One region of the Thiomicrorhabdus hydrogeniphila genome, then DNA from elsewhere that is predicted to be linked to it. Evidence: predicted binding sites of a transcription regulator. Region 1 holds the regulator's gene; the other holds the start of a gene.

The links. Region 1 encodes PhoB, which activates phosphate uptake and scavenging genes when phosphate is short. Its sites were predicted from a motif close to GNNTGTCATAAAACTGTCANAT; they were not measured.
Region 2: a site for PhoB is predicted at 2,007-2,028, ahead of ACYQ0E_RS12270 (glycosyltransferase family 4 protein). Genes of this name have one in related genera too.

What each region holds. Positions count from the first base shown of each region.
Region 1 covers NZ_BAAHXL010000001.1:818,415-825,010, reverse strand. The annotation lists gene ACYQ0E_RS03500 (inorganic phosphate transporter) at 1-1,343, shown strand, start outside; gene phoR (phosphate regulon sensor histidine kinase PhoR) at 1,611-2,888, opposite strand; gene phoB (phosphate regulon transcriptional regulator PhoB) at 2,891-3,589, opposite strand; gene phoU (phosphate signaling complex protein PhoU) at 3,619-4,359, opposite strand; gene pstB (phosphate ABC transporter ATP-binding protein PstB) at 4,415-5,185, opposite strand; gene pstA (phosphate ABC transporter permease PstA) at 5,346-6,596, opposite strand, start outside.
Region 2 covers NZ_BAAHXL010000001.1:2,713,716-2,720,311, reverse strand. The annotation lists gene ACYQ0E_RS12280 (ATP-binding protein) at 1-1,059, shown strand, start outside; gene ACYQ0E_RS12275 (UDP-2,3-diacylglucosamine diphosphatase) at 1,076-1,948, opposite strand; gene ACYQ0E_RS12270 (glycosyltransferase family 4 protein) at 2,091-3,221, shown strand; gene ACYQ0E_RS12265 (3'-5' exonuclease) at 3,357-4,433, shown strand; gene hisI (phosphoribosyl-AMP cyclohydrolase) at 4,455-4,898, shown strand; gene ACYQ0E_RS12255 (glycerate kinase) at 5,009-6,148, opposite strand; gene ACYQ0E_RS12250 (DUF3095 domain-containing protein) at 6,585-6,596, shown strand, end outside.

The DNA.
Region 1 (6,596 bases):
CGGTTGGCTCTAAAGCCTTAACCCTAACAGGTGCTATTATTATTGCCGCCATATTTGAATCTGCTGGTGCATTAATAGCCGGTGGTGATGTAGTAAGCACCATTAAAAAAGGCATTATTGACCCTGCCCTTATTGGTGATAGCGACACTTTTATTTGGTTAATGATTGCCGCCCTACTTGCTGGTGCTATGTGGCTAAACGTAGCAACTGCAATGGGCGCACCAGTTTCAACTACACACTCAATTGTAGGTGGTGTACTGGGGGCAGGAATTGCGGCCGCTGGATGGAATATTGCTAACTGGGATCAAATGGGTGCTATTGCAGCAAGCTGGGTTATATCACCAGTTATTGGTGGAATCATTGCTGCTGCTTTTTTGTACTGGATAAAACGAACCATTACCTACCGAGACGACATGATTGCAGCATCCCAAAAGATGCTTCCCATACTCGTGGCTATTATGGCGTGGGCTTTCTCTACGTATTTAATTATGAAAGGCCTTAAGCACATTTGGAAGGTAGACTTTCTTACCGCTACTCTTATTGGTTTTGCCATTGCTTTACTAGTTTACATGGTTATTAAACCTATTACGAAACGTAAATCTGCAACATTAGAAAATACCAAAGCCAGCGTAAATACACTGTTTACTGTACCGCTTATTTTTGCAGCCGCTTTATTAAGTTTTGCCCACGGTGCTAACGATGTGGCAAATGCCGTTGGGCCTTTAGCCGCCATTAACGATGCTGTACAAAATCACGGCGTTTCTACTAAAGCTGAAATTCCGCTTTGGGTCATGCTAATTGGGGCTGTTGGTATTTCATTAGGTTTATTATTATTTGGCCCTAAACTTATTCGTACTGTGGGTTCTGAAATTACAGAACTTGACCAAATGCGTGCCTTTTCTATTGCAATGGCAGCCGCAATTACGGTTATTGTTGCCTCACAATTTGGACTACCAGTAAGCTCAACACACATTGCTGTTGGTGGTGTATTTGGGGTTGGTTTCTTGCGAGAATACCTAAAACGTAGTTATGCCAAAACCATTCAATCCATTCGTGATCATCATCAAGGTTCTGATCAACAGGAAGTTGAAGAATACATAATTCGTTTTGAAAAAGCATCACTCATTGAAAAGAAAGATATGCTTGCGCAGTTAAAAGCAAAAGAAGCTGAAGTTGATTTAAGTAAAAAAGAACGTAAATCATTAGATAAAGTTTATCAAAAAGAGCTTGTAAAACGTTCGGCCTTCTTAAAAATTGTTGCTGCTTGGGTCATTACCGTACCAGCGTCTGCAATTTTGGCGGCGTTAATTTACTTTACGATTAGAGGCATGATGTTACCTTAGTAATCTATCGCGTTTAACAGCCAATAAAAAAGGGCGTGTGACTGATTCACACGCCCTTTTTTTATTCTCTTTACAGATAAAACCATTAATCTCAATTGTTTTTACCAGGCCTGGTAAATTGTAATCTATAACTTTATATAGAAATTAGCACACACCATTATATTGTACATAACATTAGCCAAACTTAACTTTAGAAGACCTTAAATAAAACAAACGCTATCACGCTTAAATACCGCTCTGTGTTGGTAAACACAACGGCCTTTAATTTTACTTTTTGGCAAACACACAACGAAAGGTACTTCCCTTACCCAAAACACTATTTATTGTTAGCTCAGCATCGTGTTTTTCTAATACATGTTTTACAATTGCTAACCCTAAACCTGTACCCCCTGTTACACGAGAACGGTCTTTATCTACTCTATAAAAACGTTCTGTTAATCGTGGGATATGCTCAGAAGAAATTCCTAAGCCGTGATCTTCTACTTCAAAAATTACACTCTTTTTCTTAGCGTACCAGCGCACATAAATATCGCCCCCGTCGGGCGAATACCGTACAGCATTTGAAACAAGATTCATAAAAACACTTTTTAAGGCTTCTGGATAACCTAATATTTTGAGATTTTGGTCAACTTCAAAAATAAAGTGGTGATTGTCGCCCCCTAATTGAACAGCTTCCACTTCAAGTTGTTGTAATTTTTTAGGAACATCCACTTTCTCTTTATGTGCGGTAATCGAGTCCGATTCTATGGTAGACAGTGTGAGCAAGTCTTCAATAATTGATTGCATTCTATGCGATTGCGTTTCCATATGCTCAAGCGGTAGCTTCCAGTTTTCCAAATGCTCACCAGGGGTATCCAACATGACTTCCAAGTAACCTCGTAATACCGTCAGCGGAGTGCGCAGTTCATGAGAAGCATTGGCAATAAAATCACGGCGAACTTGAGCAAGTTGATAAAGCTCTGTAATGTCCTTAACCACTAATAACTTGTGGTTCTCAAAATAAGGAATTATTTGCATTTGATAGGTACGAGATGGCCGATAGGATGAGTTAACCGTGAGCGTTTTTGAAAAATCTTTTTCTTTAAGATATTGAATAAATTCAGGCTGTCTAATAACAGACTCTATCTTACTGCCTTGATCTTGTCGTCTAATACCTAACAAGGTTTTAGACACCGTATTAAACCATTCAATATTATTATTTTGTTCTAACGATACAATGGAATCAGGAATAAGCATTGACGCCGCTTTAAACTGTTCAGATTTATATAAATGAAGGTCTGCGTGTTTTTCTAAAGCGCGTTGTTTTTTTGAAACGAGATAGGTTAATTCACTCCAAAATCCAGATGTTGGAGGGTAGGCATTTAACTTACGTGCATCCATCCAGTTTTCAAAGCGTTTAATGCTCCATAACTGACGAGCAATATAGACCATAATAAATAAAAATAGGGACACTAACCAAAAATCAGTTACCCAAGCAAAAAATAGCATTAACCAAGCGGTTGTTATCAGCCAGGTTAGCTCTCGTTTAATACCATTAGAAAACAATGTTAAGCCTCAACCACAGAAAAACGGTAACCAGAACCTCTAATTGTTTGAATGTAATCGGCCACGTTGGTTGGCTCTAATAATTTACGAAGTCGTCTAATATGCACATCAACGGTACGCTCTTCAACCACCACATTTACACCCCAAACGTGATCTAAAAGCTGTGTTCTTGAAAATACACGATTTGGATGTGACATAAAGAAGTGCACCAAATTAAACTCTGTTGGGCCTAATTTAACCTCTTGATCACTGACATAAAAACGGTGCGATTCTAAATCTAAACGCATATTGCCTGCCGTAAACTGGTTATGCTCAACTTTATCGTTAGTTTGACGTCTTAATAAGGCTTGAATTCGTGCAATAAGGGCTCTTGGTGAAAAAGGTTTAATGACAAAATCATCCACACCTGAATCAAACCCTTTAACTTGATCTTCTTCTTCACCACGTGCGGTTAACATAATGATTGGAATCGCTTTGGTTTTATCATTTTGTCTAAGTCGTTGAGCTAACGCAACACCTGGTGTACCGGGCATCATCCAATCAAGCAATATAAGATCAGGTGTATCATCGAGCGCTAATTTCCAACCTTCTTCGGCATTACTTGCTTCACTGACAAGGAAGTTTGATGCGGATAAAGTGAATTTCAACATATCACGAATAGCCGCTTCATCCTCAATCACTAAAACTTTACTCTGCCCCATAAACACTCCTTAATGGTTTTATATAATACTTAATCGTTGGTTAATGAATTTAAAAAAGACTCAAGCTTATCATTATTCATATAACGGACTTGTTTGCCTTTAACCAAATAAATCACACTTTCTGCAACATTAACAATATGCGCTGAAATACGTTCACAGGCTCTAATTGAGATAAACATCTGCATAATATACTCAGCTAACTCATCTGTATTATTATTCAAAGATGCATTAATTTCTATTAATGCTTTCTTTTTTATCTCTGAAATACGTTCGTCATCATCAAACACTTCAGACAATTCACTTAGGTCTAATTGCGCAAATGCATTTAAGGTTTTTTTAAGTATATCTAAATTAATGGCAACCATTTCAATAAGAGCGCTATAACCAGGCAAAATATCACAAGGTACTTCTTTGGTTTTTGACATTTTAGTTGCTAATTTTGATGCGTTAACCGCTTCATCACCAATGCGTTCTAAATCAACCGCAATACGAATAGAGCTTACAATTAAACGTAAATCTGAAGCCGTTGGTTGCTGGCGCGCTAAAACACGTGCGCACAAGCTGTCAATTTCAAGTTCTTCTTTATTAACAATTTTATCAATTTGCTTAATCTCTTTTGCTAGGCTTTTATCTTCACATTTAATTGCCTCAATTGTATTTTTGATTTGTGCTTCAACCAACCCACCCATAGATAAGATTTGATTAAATAACTCTTCTAAATTTTGGTTGTACTGCCCTGAAATATGGCTGTTAAAATTTTTTCTTTCCATTGTAATTTCCTATTCAATTTATTTATAAATAAACGCTTTTGTACAACCAAAAGGCTTAACCATAACGACCTGTAATATAGTCTTCGGTACGTTTTACTTGGGGGTTGGTAAACAAACTATCTGTATCGGTGTATTCAATTAAATCGCCCATATACATAAAAGCGGTATAGTCCGAAACACGCGCGGCCTGTTGCATATTATGAGTAACAATTAAAATCGTAAATTCTTTTTTAAGTTCAAAAATTAACTCTTCAATCGCTAAGGTTGAAATAGGGTCAAGTGCTGACGTTGGTTCATCTAGTAATAAAACTTCTGGCTTAATCGCAATGGCGCGAGCAATACACAAACGCTGCTGTTGACCACCAGACATACCTAAAGCATTTTCATCCAAACGATCTTTAACTTCTTCCCAAAGGCCTGCGCCTTTTAACGCCCACTCTACGGCTTCATCAAGCACATTTTTATCTTTAACGCCTTGTAAACGTAAGCCATAACAAACGTTTTCATAAATCGATTTAGGAAACGGATTAGGCTTTTGAAACACCATGCCAACACGACGACGTAATGCTGATACATCCATGTTTTTGGCATACATATCATCACCATGCAATTCCATTTTTCCATCAACATTGACAATATCAATTAAGTCATTCATGCGATTAAAACAGCGCAACAAGGTTGATTTACCACAACCAGAAGGACCAATAAATGCTGTTACGCGATTTTCTGGTACATGCATATTAATTGAATTCAAGGCCTGCTTTTTACCGTAGTAAAGATTCCAGTCTTTTACTTCAATGGCTATTTTTTCATTGGTTAAAGACATAGCTCGGTCTTCTCTTTCTAATGAAATGGATAAGCTTTTATCGCTCATAAAATATTCCTTTTAGACGTATTTATTAAATAAATCGCCCTATCGTATTTAAATATTAATTGGACATAAATGCATTATGTCCACTTAGATTTAGTTAAATTTGGTTAATGTTTTAATGTTCAAGCGCTTTGTATTTTTCACGTAAACGGTTACGAATCGTAATTGCGCCAATGTTTAGGCCAACAATAATAATGACCAACAGTAATGACGTGGCATAAACCAAAGGCTGTGAAGCTTCTACGTTAGGGCTTTGGAAACCGACGTCATAAATATGGAAACCTAAATGCATAAACTTACGGTCTAAATGAATAAACGGCGCAATTGAATCAACAGGTAATTCAGGTGCAAGCTTAACGACACCTACCAACATTAAAGGCGCTACTTCACCCGCAGCACGCGCAATGGCTAAAATAAGCCCTGTCATAATGGCTGGCGTTGCCATAGGTAAAACAATTTTCATAATGGTTTCAGACTTAGTTGCCCCTAATGCCAAACCACCTTCTCTTAATGATCTTGGTATACGAGATAGACCTTCTTCAGTTGAAACAATTACCACTGGTAACGTAAGTAGTGCCATGGTAAGTGACGCCCATAACAGACCAGGGGTACCAAATGTGGGGCTTGGTAGTTTATAGCCGTAAAACAGTTCATCAATGGAACCACCGAGTATATAAACAAAGAAACCTAAACCAAAAATACCAAAAACAATAGATGGCACACCTGCCAGGTTATTAATAGAGATTCTGACCATTCGAAGTACAGGACCATCTTTAGCGTATTCACGCATATAAATGGCTGCTATAACCCCCATAGGTGTCACTAAAATCGTCATTAATAGCACCATGGTGATGGTTCCAATCATTGCAGGGAAAATCCCCCCTTCTGTATTGGCTTCACGTGGATCATCTAATAAAAAGCTACTGATTGAATGTCCAAAAAATCCTATTTTTTGAGCAAAATTCATATTATTAGGTTGCCAAATATCAACGACTTTTTTAAACGGAATGGTCAGTTTTTTACCACCACTAATAACAAGCGTCATATCGCCATATTGCTCAAGTTGCTTATATAAAATTTGGGTTTGAGTTTGATATTCTGCAAACTGCTTTTGATAAGCATCTCGTTCAGCCTTTAAACGCGCCGCTTCTGCATCCGTAAATGCATTTCTAATTTTTAGTTTTTTCTCTTCAAAACGAAGTTGCTCAATTTTGTAATTAATTTCCCCTATTTTCACTTTTTCTATATGGTGAATTTTGTCGTGGGTTTCTGTACTTCGTTCAAGTTGAGCTTGAATTAAGGGCAATAACGTCGCTTGATCTGTCTCTTTTTGACCATTAATGGTTGCACTCACTAAATGGCCAAA
Region 2 (6,596 bases), 1.9 Mb from region 1:
CAAACACAATATTTACAGGCCATTAAGCACAGTGGCGATATTTTATTAAAAATAATTAATGAAGTATTAGACTTTGCTAAGCTTGATGAGGGGCAAGTGGTCTTAGTGAATGAACCTATTGATTTGCGCAATATTGTAGAAGAAACTTTGCATTTAATGTCCTCTATCGCGGAAGACAATAATATCGCCTTAAACTATCAATTTTCACCCGAAGTACCAAACACTTTGATTGGTGATTCTATGCGTCTTCAGCAACTTATTATGAACTTAATTGGTAATGCCCTAAAATTTACCGATAAAGGTTCTGTAACGCTTAATATTAGCCAAGTAACCGCAACTAATGAACAAAACAATGATTTAGAAAATAATCATATTTATATTGAAGTATTGGACACAGGTATAGGTATTGCAGAAGAGAACTTATCTAAATTATTTGACTCTTTTACCCAAGCAGATAATACAACAGCAAGACAATTTGGTGGTACTGGATTAGGTTTAGCAATATGTAAACAATTGGTTGATCTTATGAAAGGGCAGATTGGGGTACACTCTGAAGTAAATAAAGGTAGTTGTTTTTGGGTAAAACTGCCTTTACAAAGAGAGCATAAAATTCAACAGGAAAGTATTCCGCTGTTAGGGTTGGACGAAACAGATATTAGCAAAGCGTTACCCTTAAAAGATAAAACGGTTTTATTAGTTGAAGATAATGACGTTAATCAAAAAGTGATTGTGGCATTTCTTAAACGCCTAGGCGCAAAAATTGATGTAGCTGAAAATGGGTTAAAAGGCATAGAACTTTGGCGTATTGCACCGCAAAAATATCAACTTATAGTGATGGATTGTCAAATGCCAGTTATGAATGGCTTTGAAGCAACCAGAGTGATACGTAAAGAAGAGATGCTATCTACCCATGAGATACCTATCCCTATAGTGGCACTTACCGCAAATGTTATGGTACAAGATAAACAACGATGTCTTGAAGTGGGTATGAATGATTTTTTATCTAAACCCATTGAAAGAGAGTCATTTAATGAAATGATGATTAAATGGTGTTTATAAGTGGTTGGCTATTGAGTTATTGATTGTTTTCGTGGCTGACTTCTACCCAGCGTAATAGTTTGATTTCACCCTCTAAGGTTTCCACAATTGCGGTACAAGATTCTACCCAATCTCCGCAGTTTAAATATTGCACATCATCAATCATTCTAATTTCAGGGTGATGAATGTGACCACATACCACACCATGATAATGATCATTTTTACAGTCTTTAACCACGGCTTCTTCATAGGCAGATATAAACGAAACCGCACCTTTTACTTTTTGTTTTACATAAGCAGAAAGAGACCAATATCCCAAACCCAATTTACGGCGTAACTGATTAAAATAACGATTTATGACTACCAGGCTTTCATAGCCCCAATCACCAATAATCGCTAACCATTTTTGTGTTTGTACTACGCTATCGTATTTATCACCGTGAACCACCAAATATTGATGACCATTAGCGGCTTTAAACACGGTTTTATCGCAGAGTTTTATATTGCCAAAATCGAGCCCAGAGTATCGGCGTAAAAAATCGTCATGATTTCCTGTTACATACACCACATCGGTACCTCGTTTTGACATGGTTAAAATACGTCTAATCACATTGGTATGTGATTGGGGCCAATACATACGTTTTTTTAAACGCCAACCATCAATAATATCTCCTACCAAATACAGCTTTTGGCAGTGATTGTATTTTAAAAACTCCGCCAAAAATTCTGCTTTGGCCGCTTTACTGCCCAGATGGGTGTCTGAAATAAAAATCGTTCTATAACGCTGAACTTCATGATTATTTTCAGCCAAGATAAAATCATCTTCGGCAATATCCTTCATCCAATCAGGAAAATGAATTTGTGATTCTAATGGGTTTGTTAGGCTGTGACTAAATGCATCTGTGTTCATAATACCTTCTCTAAAATTAGGGTTATGCCACACAGTGTATAAATTGATTTTGACAGTAATATTACCGTTAGATGAACAACGCTCATTATAAGTTCATCTAGGTATCATCTATTTTTAACATAGTGTTTTTATAGTAAAAATCATGAACACTATGACACAAGCCTCCACAAATAAAACACCTAAAAATAAGCCTTATCAAAGGCTAAATTTTGAGGATGAATCTCAATTACCGTATCAGCACAATATGGTAAACCGCACGCACACTATAAAACGGTTAACTTTAGTTACTGATGCTTGGTATCCGCAAATAAATGGTGTGGTGACCACGCTTACAAATTTGATTAAAGAATTAAAGAATCAAGGAGTAGAGGTTGATGTTATTCAACCTTTAGAGTACAAAAGTTTTCCGCTTCCTACGTATCATGAGATTCGTTGTGTTTGGCGACCAAAAGGGCTAGAAAAACGTATTATTGACTTTAAACCTGATGCGATTCATATTGCTACCGAAGGGGCTTTGGGTTGGTTTGCCAGGCATATTGTCATAAAACACAAGCTACCTTTTACCACAGGGTATCACACGCGTTATCCAGAATATATTCGGGCTAGGTTGCCGATCTCACCTGTTTTTACTTATGCAGGGCTACGGTATTTTCACTCTCCGGCGCAAAAAACATTAGTACCAGGCCTATCAATTTTGAAAGATTTAAAAGCAAAAGGTTTTCATAATTTGGCGTTAATGTCTCGTGGCGTTGATACCCAAATATTTAACCCGCAACAAAAACGTAAACTGAATTACGAAGCCCCTATCATGCTTTATGTTGGTCGTATTGCACCAGAAAAAAATCTTGAAGAGTTTCTTAAATTAGAACTCCCTGGTAGTAAGGTCATTATTGGTGAAGGCCCTGAACTAGAAAATTTACAAAAACGCTACTCGCAATGTTATTTTTTAGGAGCAAAATCGGGGGATGAATTAGCAACGTTTTATGCTTCTGCGGATGTATTTGTGTTTCCTTCAAAAACAGATACGTTTGGCGTGGTTAATATTGAAGCCATTGCTTGTGGAACACCGGTTGCCGCTTATCCAGTGACAGGGCCAAAAGATATTATTACTGAAGGTGTTAATGGTTCAACCAATCATGATTTACGTACCGCCATAGAACAAGCTCTTAACATTTCAAAAAACAATATTCACCAAACTATTCCACAGTTTAATTGGCCTCATGCCGCCCAGCAATATATACAAAATCTAAGCTTCATTAACTGGAATGGATAAAGCCTCATTAAACTGACTGATTTGTTCAATATCTGTTTGCATTAACGGTACAATACCCCTCATTATTTTTTTTAACATGAGACTTTTGTCCCTATTTCAACGGGTGCAAAGTTCCAATAATAAAGCCCTTTTCTTATGAGTAATGCACAACTGATTTTGCTAGATAAACGTAACCAACCTCTTAAAGAGTATCTTGTTGCTGTCGCCGCCTCTGATGGTCTAAACATTAAAGGGGTTGAAATTATGGCCTCTCCAGCAAAAGGCCAAAAGTCATTACTTAATGCCAATATCTATATTCCACCTTTAGAAGATTTTGACTATAACCCAAAAAAACTGGTTGCTGAATCGTTAACAAAACTGACCATTGGTGAAGAAATTATTACGATTGATCAGTTTATTGAACGTTGTTCTGAAGATGAGGCGGTTCGCGCGGCATTAACAAAATCCATTACTCGATTTTCTAAAAAACTGGCTGAACTCATTAAAGAGTTTTGTGATTCTGAAGTCATTCCGCTGATTCAAGAAAAAAGAAATGATGCACTCTTTAAGCTTAAAGGCCATGCCAAAGAGCTTAAAGGCAAAAAAGTAGTCTGTATTGATATTGAAGCCACAAATATTTGTACTGATCCAGAAGCCGATATTATTCAGGTATCAGCTTGTGACATTAACGGCAAAGAACTGTTTAACCAATTAATTAACCCTGGTTATGAGATTCCCGAAAATGAAAAACACAATATCACAACCGAAATGGTGCAAGGTCAACCCACACTTGGCCAAGCTTGGGACATGATTCATGACACCTTGCTAGATGCGGATATTGTCTTGGCTTATAGTACCGAAAGTGACTTTATGTACTTACAAAAAAGTGCAGAAAAGAAAATGCTAAAATTTGAATTAGACTACAACACCTGGTTAGATGCGGCTGAACTCAGTAAAGATCTAATTGGTGCGATGCGTTGGCACAGCGAAAACATGTATTGGTTCTTTAAAACACCAAAACTGACCGTTGCCTATGAAGAAGTTTTAGGTAAACCTTTTCCAGGTGATGCACACGATGCTTTGGCTGATGCTGTTGCTACGGTAGACCTATTTAATGCCATGATGCTAAAAGGTGAAAAATCTCAAGTACAGCAAGCTAAACCAAAAGCTGCCAAAGAGGTGATTACCAATAACCCATTTGCCGCTGCATTTGCTAATGCTAAACGCAGTTAATCTAACCTTAAGAGACAAGATATGTGCAACCAAACCACATTTAAAGAGCTAGAAAAAGCCCAACAAGGCGACCAATTTGATTGGCAACAAATTAAAGAACAAGTTAAGTTTGATGCCGACGGTTTAATACCCGCTATTGCCCAGCAGTATGACACAAAAGAAGTGCTCATGATGGCGTGGATGAACAGCAAATCATTAGAAGAAACCCTACAAACAGGTCGTGTTTGTTACTGGTCACGTTCTCGTCAAAATTACTGGCGTAAAGGGGAAGAGTCCGGACAAATTCAAACCCTAAAAGCACTCACGTTTGACTGTGATGGTGATGCTATTCTATTACAAGTAGACCAAACAGGTCCTGCTTGTCATACCGGCCGTAGAAGCTGTTTCTACACTCAAGTAGCAGACAATAAAGTCACAATCGCCACCAATCCAATCATAAATCCAGAAGAGCTATACAAAAAGTAAGTTTTATAAAATTTAACCGTTTAAATGGTAAATATTCTCTAACTTAATTCACAAATTACCAGGCCTGGTAATCTGTATATTTAAAGCATTTTTATTGGCTAAATAGATCTTTATTTGGCCAATAAAGGTATAACCGATAACATGGTTTGTTGTAGAAGATAGTGGGCATTGCCCATTGCTTCAGCTTCATCCATGACTTTATTGACTATGCTAAAAATAGCTTTAAATTCGGGTAAGTCTTCTACTGAGCAGGTTAAACTGCCGCAAATTCCAATGGTGGGTACTTGGTATTTTTGCCCTAATTGCGCAATGCGTAATGGCAGTTTGCCAAAGCGAGTTTGGTTATCAAAACGGCCTTCGCCAGTAATAATGTAATCAAAATTTTGGTTTTTAATTAACTCTTCCAGTTGCAAGGTTTCATTAATAACATCAAACCCTGGCACTAAGGTGGCGTTTAATAAACCCATAAAACCTGCCGCCATACCACCTGCTGCTCCTGCGCCTGGTTCTAAATGAATGGCTTTATTGGCGTGCGCTTCTAATACTTGGGCATAATGGGTTAGTGCATTTTCTAACACCGCTAACTGGTGAGGTTGGCCACCTTTTTGTGGGCCAAAAATAGCCGTAGCGCCACTTTCACCTAATAATGGATTGGTGACATCACAGGCAATTTCCCACTCTATTTCTAGTAGATGGCTGGGTATTTTACCAATGGTTGCCAGGTCTTTTAATGCTTGGCCACCTAAGCCAATCTCTTGGTCTTTGTTATTTAACATAGGTATTCCCAAGGCCATTAATGCGCCTGCACCACCGTCATTGGTGGCTGAACCTCCTAATCCTAAAATGATTTTTTTAGCCCCAAGGTTAATCGCTTCTTGTATTAATTGACCTGTGCCATAAGAGTGCGTGTTGAGAGGGTTAAGTTCATTTTTTTGTACCTTGGTAATGCCGGATGCTTGCGCCATTTCGATAATGGCGGTTTGTTTGTCTTCTTGCCAAGCAAAGCTGGCTTTGGTTTTTTTGCCTAAAGGCCCGGATACCCAAGAAGATTTGGCTTGCCCCGCATCTGCACAAACAAACGTATCTACAAAACCTTCACCACCGTCTGACATAGGACGAGAAAATACTTGTGCTGTTGGGTTAATGCGGTGAATAACTTGGCTTGCAATTTTACAAAAATCGGCGGCATCTAATGAACCTTTAAAACTATCGGGAGCCAGTAGTACAGAAAAGGGTTTTGAATCAGACATAGTAAATCCTGGTATTAAATTAGGCAGGGTAAAAGCGGCAACATTGCATATAAGAGAGCGAGTAAACGACTTTGTAAACTCGGATGTATTGAAAGATAACGTATTTTTATTATAACCAAGCCCGTTTGGCAAAATACACTATTTTTTTAAAGAGTATTATTTATAAGGTTGGCCAAAAAACGATTTTACCAGGCCTGGTAAAACCGTTTGACGTAGTTAAATGAATCGGTCAACATAGAAAAACGGTTGTTTAGCTAAAATGTAGCCGCTACACGAATCAATGCAGGGTGAACAATGGCTAAAATTCATCTGATTTTATGAACAAATTGCTCATAGCCGCCTATTCGTTACATTATTCGCTGTAATCAGGCAAATTTGTTCTTTTTTCCCACGCACCTCACTCGTGCAAAAGTGACAAAATATATTTGAGTAGTCGATGGAAAACAAA